2 linked regions of the Granulosicoccus antarcticus IMCC3135 genome follow. The protein of the gene in region 2 interacts with the protein of the main gene of each other region in a pairwise test. Links are inferred from orthologs where the notes say so. Each region holds a gene or a part of one and is shown on either strand. Other genes may lie near its edges.

The links.
Region 1: the proteins of gyrB (region 2) and gyrA interact in binary tests that used the Escherichia coli proteins (3 or more experiments, as listed by UniProt). The link is inferred for Granulosicoccus antarcticus IMCC3135 from one-to-one orthologs.

What each region holds. Positions count from the first base shown.
Region 1 is NZ_CP018632.1:5,861,695-5,869,415, forward strand. What follows is about bases 4,405-7,665. They hold gyrA (DNA gyrase subunit A), read right to left. Parts: upstream 7,299-7,665; coding sequence 4,605-7,298; downstream 4,405-4,604. Other genes in these bases: serC (3-phosphoserine/phosphohydroxythreonine transaminase), read right to left, coding at 4,405-4,581. In the rest of the region: IMCC3135_RS25530 (TRAP transporter substrate-binding protein), read right to left, coding at 1-440; IMCC3135_RS25535 (FadR/GntR family transcriptional regulator), read right to left, coding at 579-1,265; IMCC3135_RS25540 (prephenate dehydrogenase), read right to left, coding at 1,472-2,320; pheA (prephenate dehydratase), read right to left, coding at 2,357-3,490; more of serC, read right to left, coding at 3,487-4,404. UniProt on the Escherichia coli protein: A type II topoisomerase that negatively supercoils closed circular double-stranded (ds) DNA in an ATP-dependent manner to maintain chromosomes in an underwound state.
Region 2 is NZ_CP018632.1:3,836-8,266, reverse strand. What follows is about bases 1,397-4,431. They hold gyrB (DNA topoisomerase (ATP-hydrolyzing) subunit B), read right to left. Parts: upstream 4,103-4,431; coding sequence 1,691-4,102; downstream 1,397-1,690. Other genes in these bases: recF (DNA replication/repair protein RecF), read right to left, coding at 4,138-4,431; IMCC3135_RS00025 (M3 family metallopeptidase), read right to left, coding at 1,397-1,635. In the rest of the region: more of IMCC3135_RS00025, read right to left, coding at 1-1,396. UniProt on the Escherichia coli protein: DNA gyrase negatively supercoils closed circular double-stranded DNA in an ATP-dependent manner to maintain chromosomes in an underwound state.

The sequences.
Region 1 (7,721 bases), 5.9 Mb from region 2 along the record:
TCCATCTCATGGGCATTGTAGAGCTCATTGATCTGGTTGTAGCCATCAGCATGAAGCAACCAGGCCATCTGCTGGTAAGGGTTGGAATAACCACCCATCAAATCACCAGTAAACTGGAAAGCCGGGTTCTTGCCGGTCTGATAAGCACCACCTGTCATATCGCAATCCAGGATACCCGTGGCAGCGGCGTCAAATGTCTCAGCCGACTTTACGACAGCAGAAGAGTAGAACATCTCAATCTTTATCTCGCCATTGGACATCGCAGTCACATCTTCGATGAATTCGGCGGCCAGTTCACCCGAGAGAGTTTCTGGCGAGAAATGAGTCTGGATACGTAACTTGGTGTCTTCTGCGCTTGCAGTGCCAGATGCCAGTGTCAGTGCCAATGTGGCAACACTGGATGCAGCTATTGTGGTGACACCTTTAAAATTCTTAAGCATGTTTCTCCTCACTATTAAAATGAAATATTCAGAACCCGAACAACTTCAGTCAAGCCTGATTCGTACTTAGCCTCACGACTAAACTTACTTAAAACCAAGGGCTGCGCCATTGGCGTAATAAACTTTTTTGGCATTTCCTCATGAAGCAAGTGCCGTGGATGCCTTGATGCGGCTGCTGGCATCTTCAATCAGAAACGCCATCTTCAAACTCGCATCAACTTCATTTCCAGCGGCTATCGCATCATGAACATCTCGATGGAACGAGACTATTCTGCGATTGTTGCCCACGTCCGGATTGTGCAATCGGATGATCGATAACAACGATGAATAGATGATTCCAGACAAGGCAAACAGGTACTCGTTATGCGCTGCACGTAAAACAGCGCGATGAAATCTGGCATCAGCTTTCAGAAACAACTCCATATTGGCAACATCCGCAGACATGGCTTCCAACGCACTCAGAATCTCAGCAATGTCAGACGCTGTTGCCCGCTTTGCGGCCCAGGCCGCAGCTTGCGGTTCGAACAACTGTCGTATCTCCATCAACTGCAAGAGCATGGTTGGATCAGCCTGAGCTGAGAGTTGCCAGGCAAGCACATCAAGATCAAATAGCGCCCACTGCTCTCTTGGCTTGACTCGAGTACCAATGCCACGGCGCACCTCCAGAAGACCCTTACCGACAAGCACCTTTACCGCATCACGCACAACCGTTCTGCTGACCCCGTACCGACTGACCAAAGCGGACTCGTCTTCGATCAGGCTGCCCGGCGCATAGTGCCCTGTCGCTATGCATCGACCAATCTGGTGAGCAAGCTCAGATCCCATGCTTCGTGCTAGTACAGATACTGCCGTCAAGTCCTTGAAAGACATTTCATCCATGCAGCGGATTTAAACATATTATGTTTGATTTGCAAACATGTATTCATAGCATTTATGCCTAAGCATAATCAAATGATGAAAAATATGCGACGAAGTTAATCCACTACAGGGTGATGACGATTGCAGGACAGGGCAGAACTGAGACAGATGCCTCAAGTATTGGCATCTCGAGCCTTTCTGGCACGCACAAAAGTGGCTTCTATAGCCTCGCCATCGCTGATATCGATAGCATGTCGCAATTGCTTCAGATGCGCATCCAGATTGTCCATAGACTCCAGAATGGCCTCGCGATTGGTCAGACAGACATCGCGCCACATGATGGCGTCGCTGGATGCTATTCGCGTAAAGTCACGAAAACCACCGGCGGCATACCGAAAGATCTCTTCGGCTTCCTGCTGTGTCGCCAGGGTATCAACTAATGCAAAAGCCAGAACATGTGGCAAGTGGCTGGTAGCGGCAAGCACCCTGTCATGCTGTTCGGGGCCCAATACTTCAACTTCAGCTCCAACCAATTCCCAGAGTTGCTGAACGGTGGCCGTTGCGGCTGCATCTGTCTCTGGAAGTGGGGTCAGCAACACGCGACGATTTTGATACAGACTCGCATCAGCGGCATCAACACCGGTCTTTTCACGACCTGCAATCGGGTGTCCGGGAACCACTCGGGACAAGTCCCCAAAGACATCTCTGGCATCCTTGATGAACGGTGCTTTCACACTACCCGCATCGGTAACGATTGCCGCTGGCTTCAAGTGTTCCTTGATGAGCTGCATCTGTTCGCGCATGCTCAACATGGGTACCGCAAGCATGACTACATCGGCATCACAGATTACATCCGCTGCATTGACGCTGAAGGCATCGATCAGTCCCAGCTCCAGGCCTCGCACACCCGTTGCTTCAGAGCGCACCAGGGCAACAATTTTTCCCGGAAAATTTGCCTGCTTCAAAGCCCCTGCCAAAGAGCCGCCGATCATGCCCAGACCGACAATACATAATGTGTTCATCGGCTGGTACCCGTTGTATTCAAGATTGACAAGACCCTACAGGGCGCGTGGGTATGAACCAATCACCTTGAGAAGTGGTGTCAGTTCACGCAGCTCATCCAGCACCGGAGACAGGTTTGAATCGTGCTGATGACCCGTAACAGCGATAAAGAAGTGATATTCCCACAAGGCAGAACGTGATGGCCTTGATTCGATACGGGTCATGCTGACACCGGCGGTCTCCAACGGTGCCAGGATGTGACGCAAACCGCCTGGCCTGTGCGGCGCTGCAACCATCAGCAGTGTGGCATCGTCACCACTGGGCGGAATGTCCTGATCACCGATGACGAGAAAACGGGTGGTGTTGTTTCTGTCATCCTCGATACCGACAACCAGACTGTTGAGACCATAGAGTTTCCCCGCAGTCTCGCCGGCAATTGCCGCGTATTCAGGGTGTTCCAAAGCCAGTTTGGCGGCCGCCGCATTGCTACTTTCACTGATGCGTTCGGCATTGGGCAAATTCGCATCCAGCCAATGGCGACACTGAGCCAAGGCTTGCGGATGAGCATGCACAGTCTTGATATCATCAAGCGATTCGCTACGGCTGAGCAGGCAATGCTGAATACGCATACTCAACTCACCACAGACGCGCAACGAGGACTGCGTAAGCAGATCCAGCGTCAGGTTGATCGCCCCTTCCGTAGAATTTTCCACAGGCACAACACCAAAACGGACTCGACCTGTTTCCACCGCGTGGAATATATCTGCAATGCTGGACTCGGGAACGCTTTGTACCGCAAATCCAAAATGCCTATCGGCAGCTGCGTGGCTATAGGTGCCTTCCGGCCCAAGGTAGGCCACCCGCATGGGCTCTTCAAGAGCCAGACTGGCGGAAATAATTTCGCGAAAAATACGCTGAACCGCGTAATCGCTCATGGGGCCGCCATTACGAGAGGCAACCTCTTTGAGTATTTGCGCTTCACGCTCTGGTCGATAGAAATCAACCGGCTTTCCTGCAGCTTCTGCCAGCTTGACCTTCGCCACTTTCAACGCGGCAGCTGCCCGTTGATTCAACAATGACTGAATCTGCAGATCCAGAGCATCGATTTCCTTGCGAACCGCAGCCAGATCCAACGGCTTGTCAGTATCGGTCTGTGGCTGATTCTGTGCGTCCGGAATATCAGTGCTCATGCATGCTGTTTCGCGAAGATATCAAGGTAATCGACCAGCTCGTCAACAGACCGGTCAGTGGTGGCATTGTACAAACTGGCCCGCAGGCCTCCGATCGATTTATGCCCCTTCAGTCCGACGAAGTTGCGATCCGAAGCACCCTTCAGAAATTCTGCCGTCAGCGAATCATTCTTCAACTGGAAGGGTATGTTCATGAGTGAGCGGTTCTGCGGATGTATGCGGTTGATGTATAGCTCGTGCTGATCGAGAGCCGAGTACACCCGTCCAGCCTGATTCCGATTGCGCTCAGCCATGGCACTCACTCCACCCTGCTCTAGCAACCACTGAAAAACAAGCCCTGCGGCATACCAGGCAAATGTAGGCGGTGTGTTCAGCATCGAACCCGCCTTGGCCATGGCAGCGTAGCTGAACACGGGCGGCAGCGATCGCTCTGCACTGCGCTCCAGCAATTCATCGCTGACAATGACAAGCGTAATACCCGCCGGACCAATATTCTTCTGTGCACCGGCGTAAATCATGCCGTACTGTTTGATGTCGACAGGCTGCGACAGTATCGAGGAGGACATGTCTGAAATCAGAGGCACGTTGCAGCGCGGTACTTCGTGCAGTCTTATACCATCGATGGTTTCATTGTCAGTCACATGCAGAAAACTGGCTGAATCAGAGCAAGCCCATTGATCTGCATTCGGCACTTTTATCAGTGGCATTTCCTGACAATGTGTCACCTCAATCACACTGCTCAGAGCTCGAGCTGAGTCCATCGCCTTGCCAGCCCAATAACCCGTATTGGCATAAGCAACCTGCCCGCGAACATCCAGATTCTGGACACATAATGAGAACTGGGCACTCGCCCCGCCCTGCATGAAAAGCACAGAATAATCCGAAGGAATATTCAACAACTGCCGAAAGTTGGCTTCGGTGGTTGTAGCGATTTCAGCAAAGTCCGCACTACGATGACTCATCTCGAGAACCGAGAGCCCGCGGCCTCGATAATCCAGCAACTCTGCCTGCATGCGCTCCAACACGGCCTGCGGCATTGCCGCAGGACCTGCATTGAAATTGGCTATCCGCGTCGTGGAATGCTCAGTCAAGTGTCACGGTACTCTGCAATGATTTATTTGGCGTCTTCGTCTGATGCAGCATCATCTTCCGAGTCATCTTCCGAGTCATCTTCCACAGCGTCAGCACTGGCGTCGAGCGCTTCGACATCAGCAACAGCAACAGCAACAGCCTCGCCGTCGATGATCTCGCCGTCTTCATCCAGAACATCCTCGGCACTGATGTCGGACTCATCGATTGGTGTTAACTCCACCAGTGACTCACCCTTGCTCAGTCGAATCAGACGTACACCTTGCGTATTACGTCCAACGCTGGTGACTCCCGAGACTTTGGTACGTACCAATGTGCCACCGTCGGTAATGAGCATGATTTCGTCATCCTCTCCCACCTGTACCGCGCCAATAACCGGACCATTACGCTCAGTGGTCTTGATGTCGATGACACCCATGCCACCACGTCCCTTTGTCGGATAGTCTTCAGGCTTGGTGCGCTTGCCGTAACCATGCTTCGTGGCACTGAGAATGGTTCCCTCTCCCACCACGATAAGACCGATCACGCTGTCCTCTTCCGGCATGCGAATACCGCGAACACCAGCAGCAGTTCTGCCCATGATACGGACAGCATCCTCATTGAAGCGCATGGCACGACCACCACTGGAGAACAGCATGATGTCGCTGTCGCCCGTAGTCAGAGCAACGTCAATCAAGTAATCATCAATACGCAGATCGATGGCGATAATGCCATTGGTCCGTGGTCGTGAGAAATCAGCCAGAGCTGTCTTCTTGACGACACCCTTACTGGTCGCAAACACGATGAATTGTGTTTCGCTGTAGTCACGTACCGTCAGAACCGCATTGACTCGCTCATTCTCTTCAAGCGGCAGCAGGTTGACGATGGGGCGACCACGAGCGCCTCGACTGGCAAGCGGTAGTTCGTAGACACGCTTCCAGTAGACCTTGCCGACACTGGTGAAAAACAGCACCGTGTCGTGCATGCTGGCAACAAACAGCTTGTCGACAAAATCCTGATCCTTCATGGCCGTGGCGGATCGCCCTCGACCACCGCGCTTCTGCGCCTGATAATCAGACAACGGCTGTGCTTTGACATAACCACTGTGCGATAGCGTGACCACCACAGATTCATCAGCGATCAGATCTTCTACGGTCATTTCCGAGTGATCTACCTGGATGACTGTGCGGCGCTGATCACCGTATTTTTCGATGATCGCAACCAGCTCTTCGCGGATGACACTACGCAGTCGTTCAGGGTCAGTCAGGATGTCCAGATAGTCTTCGATCTTCTCGAGAATTTCACGGTACTCGGCAATGATCTTGTCTTGCTCAAGCCCTGTCAGACGGTGCAGACGCAAGTCCAGAATTGCCTGTGCCTGAACTTCGGTCAATTGATAGCGACCGTCGTGCAGACCATACATTTCAGCCAGATTTTCCGGCTTGGAAGCAGCCGCTCCAGCGCGCTCCAGCATGCCGCTGACGATACCCGGCTCCCAAGGCTGAGCAACCAGCTTTTCCTTGGCTTCAGCCGAGTTCTGGGACTCTTTGATGAGCTGGATAATGGGATCGATATTGGCCAGTGCGACAGCCAGACCTTCCAGCACATGGGCTCGGTCACGGGCTTTGCGCAACAGAAACACCGTGCGTCTTGTCACTACTTCGCGACGGTGTCGAATGAATGCATTCAGCACCTGCACCAGATTCATCAGCTTCGGCTGCCCTTCATCCAGGGCGACCATATTGATGCCGAACACCACCTGCAACTGAGTTTGTTTATAGAGCTGGTTAAGCATGACATCGCCGGAATCTCCCCGACGCATCTCGATCACCATGCGCATACCGTCTTTATCAGACTCGTCACGCAACTCTGTGATGCCTTCGATCTTTTTGTCTTTGACCAGCTCGGCGATTTTCTCCAACAAGCGCGCCTTGTTTACCTGATAAGGCAACTCGGTAACGATGATGGTGTCTTTGTTAGTCTTCTCGTTGTACTCAACCGTAGCCAGAGCTCTTACGTACAACTTGCCGCGCCCAGTGCGATAGGCCTCCTTGATACCGCGAGCACCGTTGATAATGCCGCGCGTCGGGAAATCAGGCCCTGGCAGATGCTCCATGAGCTGCTCGACGGTTATGTCAGGCTGGTCGAGCATGGCAATGGTGGCGTTGATGACTTCCGAGATATTGTGTGGCGGGATATTGGTCGCCATACCCACCGCAATACCCGTACCACCATTAACCAGCAGGTTGGGGATGCGTGAAGGCAATACAGCTGGCTCACTTTCCGAACCGTCGTAGTTAGGAATGAAGTCAACCGTTTCCTGATCGATATCGGACAGGAGGTCTTGTGTGATTTTCTCCATGCGCACTTCGGTATAACGCATGGCGGCCGCAGGGTCGCCATCAACCGAGCCAAAGTTACCCTGACCATCTATCAGCATGTAACGCAGACTGAAAGGCTGCGCCATTCGCACCATCGAATCGTAGATGGCCGAGTCACCATGAGGATGGTACTTACCCATGACCTCACCGACGACACGCGCGGATTTGCGATAGGGCCGATTGAACTCGTAGCCTTGCTCATGCATGGCATACAGAATTCTGCGGTGTACCGGTTTAAGCCCATCGCGCACATCCGGCAAGGCACGCGAAACAATTACGCTCATGGCGTAATCGAGGAACGACTGCCTCATCTCGTCTTCGAGATTGATGGGCAGAATTTCTTTGGCGAAATCAGACATGGAGCGAAGGGCCAAACAGGGTGGCGATCGAGTCAGATCAACCCACCGATTCTAGCACATTGATGACTGTGAAAGCCGCATGCGATGGTGCACTTGATGGCGCATGCAATAGCGCTTGCTACGATCAGCTACAAGTGCTTCGCGATCACTCACTAATCATCCATGAAACTGACCACAAAGCAAGTTGCGTGACAACTCGCAGCGTGGGTGTGACAGACTCACTACCATTCGATATGACCAACCGGACCATGTCATCTGAACCGTCCAGTCGGCCACTTCTGACGTAAGGGATCGTGAAATAATTAAGTATCAGTTTTCAGTTGGTCCTGCGCCTGTCCGGCAAGGCGTGAGAAGGGCGAATAGCTGGCTATTCAACCGCCGAACAACGCGGCAGGGCAGGATGCAGGGACGACTGAAAATGAT
Region 2 (4,431 bases):
CCTGACCAGTTGCATGGCGCTCTGGAAATTGCGAGCGTTGCGCATTTTCTCCAGCAGTGCATCGGGTAGTGGTTCACCAGTCTGATAATGCCCACTGATCATATCGATCGATTCTCGTTCCCAGCACCAGTTCTCCAGGAACTGGCTGGGCAGTTCGACAGCATCCCACTCCACACCATTGATGCCTGAAACACCTGCTGTCTCGATTTGCGTCAACATATGATGCAAGCCATGGCCGAACTCATGAAACAGAGTCGTGACTTCCTGATGTGTCAGCAAGGCAGGATCGTCACCGACAGGAGGCGTCAGATTGCAGGTCAGGTAGGCAATAGGTTGTTGAATCGCATTGCCTACTCGCTGCCGTGTTGCACAGACATCCATCCAGGCCCCACCGCGTTTGTTCTCACGCGCGTAGTTATCCATATAAAACTCACCCCGTGGATTACCTTTGCTATCGGTGATGGCATAGAGGTTTACATCGGGATGGTAGGTCACGGCCTCGTCGACAATCTTGATTTCCAGACCGAACAATTTACCGATGACTGCGAACATACCGGGCACTGCCCGATCAGCAGGAAAATAAGGTTTCAGTTCCTCGTCTGATAAATCGTGCCGGTGTTTCTTCAAACGGTCGCTGGCGTAAGTGATGTCCCAGGCAGCCAGGTCTGACAAGTTCAGATTGTTCGCGGCAAACTGCTTCAGCTCTGCAAATTCTTCGCGAGCGGCAGGTTGAGCTCGCACCGCCAAGTCGTCCAGAAAGTCGAGTACTTGCTGAGGTGTCTCTACCATCTTGGGTACGACTGATAGGTGAGCATAGGATTCGAAACCCAGCAAAGTTGCTTTTTCAGCTCGCAGAGACAAGATGGCTTCGATGCGTTCGGAGTTATCGAATTGTCCCGCGTTGGGTCCCTGATCTGATGCTCGAGTCGAAAAGGCCGTATAGACCTCCTGTCTCAGCTCACGGTTGTTGGCAGACATCATCACGGCGATATAGCTGGGGAACTCCAGATTCAGCAAATAGCCATCCTGCCCCTTGCTCTTCGCCCGCTGCCGTGCCGCGGCTATGGCGGAAGCAGGCAAGCCATCCAGCTCTACCTCATCAGCAATAAGTTTTTCCCAAGCGTTGGTGGCATCCAGAACGCTGTCTGAAAATTCAGTGGTCAGACGAGATAGCTCCAGAGCAATCTCCCCATAGCGTTTCTTGTCAGCTGCTTCCAGAGAAACACCACCCAGTTCGAAATCACGTAGTTCGTGGTGAATCTGTTGCTGACGTTCCGCCGGCATGGCCGCGAATTCGGCACTGTCCTTAAGTGACAGTGTTGCATTGTACAAGGCACTATTCTGACCCAACTCCGTGTAGTAGGTGCTGAGAGTTGGAAGACAGCGGTTGTAAACCTCTCGCAACTGATCGTTATTCATCACCGAATTGAGGTGACTAATCGGAGACCAGAACAGACTCAATCGGTTATGAACCTCTCCCATGGGCTGTACCAGAGAATCCCAATCGGGACTCTCCAGTGCAGAAACCGTGGCAACAACCGAACGACAATCAGCCAGCTTTTCTTCGAGCTGCTGTTCGATTGTATCGACATCGATGGCAGAGAAGTCAGGGCGTTGAATCAGCAGTTCAGACATGAGCTAATAGACAGTGATTGAAAAATGGTTCGTGTGTAGAGACGAAGGTCAGAACCTAGATGTCCAGGTTTGCAACCGACAGAGCATTACGTTCGATAAAGTCACGACGAGGTTCAACCTGATCGCCCATCAGAGTGTCGAATACTTCATCTGCAGCAATGGCATCCTCGATATTGACCTGGAGCATGCGTCGCGCCGTCGGGTCCATTGTGGTTTCCCACAATTGCTCAGGATTCATTTCACCCAGACCTTTGTAGCGCTGAATGGTCAGGCCTCGCTTGGATTCAGTTAACAGCCACTCCATCGCATCCTTGAACGTGCTGACCGGCTGCTCACGCTCACCTCGAGCGACATAAGCGCCCTCACCCAGCATATCTACCAGCTTCTCTGCCAACTTGGCCAGGGTGCGGTAGTCCGGAGATTTGAAGAATCCAGGATCCAGGAATACTTCCTTGTCGTTGCCATGCACGCGTCGGATCAATTGCACACCGTGCAGTTCATCTTTCTCTAGTGGTGTAGAGGTGTATTGCGAGGTGACGGACAATTGCGAATTGAGTGTGCCTACCAGTTCCTTGCCATAGGCAGCGACTTTGCTTGCATCCTTCAGATCATCTTCCGTCAGGGCTGACTGGTTGATAATGGCTTCCAGAATGTCGCGATTGAAACGTCGCTGCATACGATTCATCAGCAATCCAACGCGCATGTATTCCTGGGCCAGTGACTCGAAACCGGTCTCGCTGATGCTGGGGGCATCTGCATTAACATGCAGGCGAGCACCATCCAGAGCCAGCTGTAACAGATAGGCGTTGAGTTCAGGTTCGTCCTTGACGTAGCGTTCCTGCTTGCCCTTCTTGACCTTGAACAAAGGAGGTTGTGCGATGTAGATATGACCACGTCGAATGAGCTCTGGCATCTGACGATAAAAGAATGTCAGGAGCAGAGTTCGGATATGGGAGCCATCGACATCAGCATCGGTCATGATGACAATGTAGTGATAACGCAGCTTGTCGATGTCGAACTCATCCCGACCAATCCCGCAACCTAGCGCTGTGATCAGAGTGCCGACCTCGACGCTTTGCAGCATCTTGTCGAATCGAGCCTTTTCAACATTCAGGATCTTGCCTTTCAGCGGCAGAATGGCTTGACGACGACGATCGCGGCCTTGCTTGGCTGATCCACCAGCCGAGTCCCCTTCCACCAGATAGATTTCTGATTTGGCTGGATCTTTCTCCTGACAATCAGCCAGCTTACCTGGCAGCCCTGCAATATCCAGAGCTCCCTTGCGACGTGTCATTTCGCGGGCTTTACGCGCCGCTTCTCGAGCACGGGCAGCATCAATGATCTTGGCTGTGATCTGTCGAGCTTCTGTCGGATTCTCCTGCAGAAAGTCGTGCATGAATTCACCGAGCACGGATTCGACAATGCCTTTGACTTCCGAGGAGACCAGTTTGTCCTTGGTCTGCGACGAAAATTTCGGATCAGGTACCTTGACCGATAGAACCGCTGTCAGTCCTTCGCGTGCGTCATCACCGGTGGCAGAAACCTTGGCCTTGGTGCTGACACCAACGGTTTCCATGTACTGGTTAAGCGTGCGTGTCATGGCAGAACGAAAGCCAGCCAGGTGCGTACCACCATCCCGTTGTGGAATATTGTTGGTAAAGCAGAAAATGTTTTCCTGATAGGTATCGGTCCACTGCAGCGCGACTTCTACTGCGACATCGTCTTTCGAGCCCAATGTGTGGATGACCGTGCCGTGAACTGAGTTTTTCTTGCGGTTCAGATGCTCAACGAAGGCGCGAATACCGCCTTCAGCTTCGAATGTATCGGTTTGATCGCTTCGTTCATCTTTCAGGATTATGCGAACACCACGATTCAAGAACGACAATTCACGCAGTCGTTTGCGCAAAATTTCGTATTCGAAGTGAATGTTGGTAAACGTATCGGCGCTGGGTTTGAAATGAATCTTCGAACCGGTAAGTTCAGTGGCTTCGCCCTGTTGAAGGTCTGACACTGGCTTACTATCGCTGTATTCCTGGGTATGAATGAACCCATCGCGATGAATAGTCAGTTTCAACCATTCGCTGAGTGCGTTGACGACTGAAATGCCTACGCCATGCAATCCGCCGGAAACCTTGTAGGAGTTATCGTCGAATTTACCGCCGGCGTGCAGCACAGTCATGATGACTTCTGCGGCGGAACGGCCTTCTTCTTTGTGAATATCTACCGGTATACCGCGACCGTCATCTGAAACACTAACGGATTCGTCGGTATGGATAGTGACGTTGATGGCACTGCAGTGTCCTGCAAGAGCCTCATCAATGGAGTTGTCGACGACCTCAAACACCATATGGTGTAAACCGGTACCGTCGTCTGTGTCTCCAATGTACATCCCGGGACGCTTGCGTACTGCATCGAGTCCTTTGAGAACCTTGATGTTGCTGGAGTCGTAGCTGGGAGAATCGCTCATTCGTTCAGTCTGCTTAGCGTAACCTACTAATTATACTACTTTTTAAGCCCTCCGTGCTCTATACGAAACTCAGTGTGTTCATAGTCTCGTAAAACCTCCAAATCAACAGCCGAAACGAACACCTGACCGTCCAGATCCAATAACTGACGAATCAGTTCGGTTGAGTGCTCTTTGTCCAACTCTGAAGTCAGATCATCACAGAGAACCACGGCTTGTCGAGCGTTGATGTTTGCAAGTAAGTCTAGCTGGGACAGATGCAGTAAATAGACCAACACCTTCTGTTGACCTCTGGAAAGCACTTGTTTCGCTGGCACCCCATCAACAAGCAG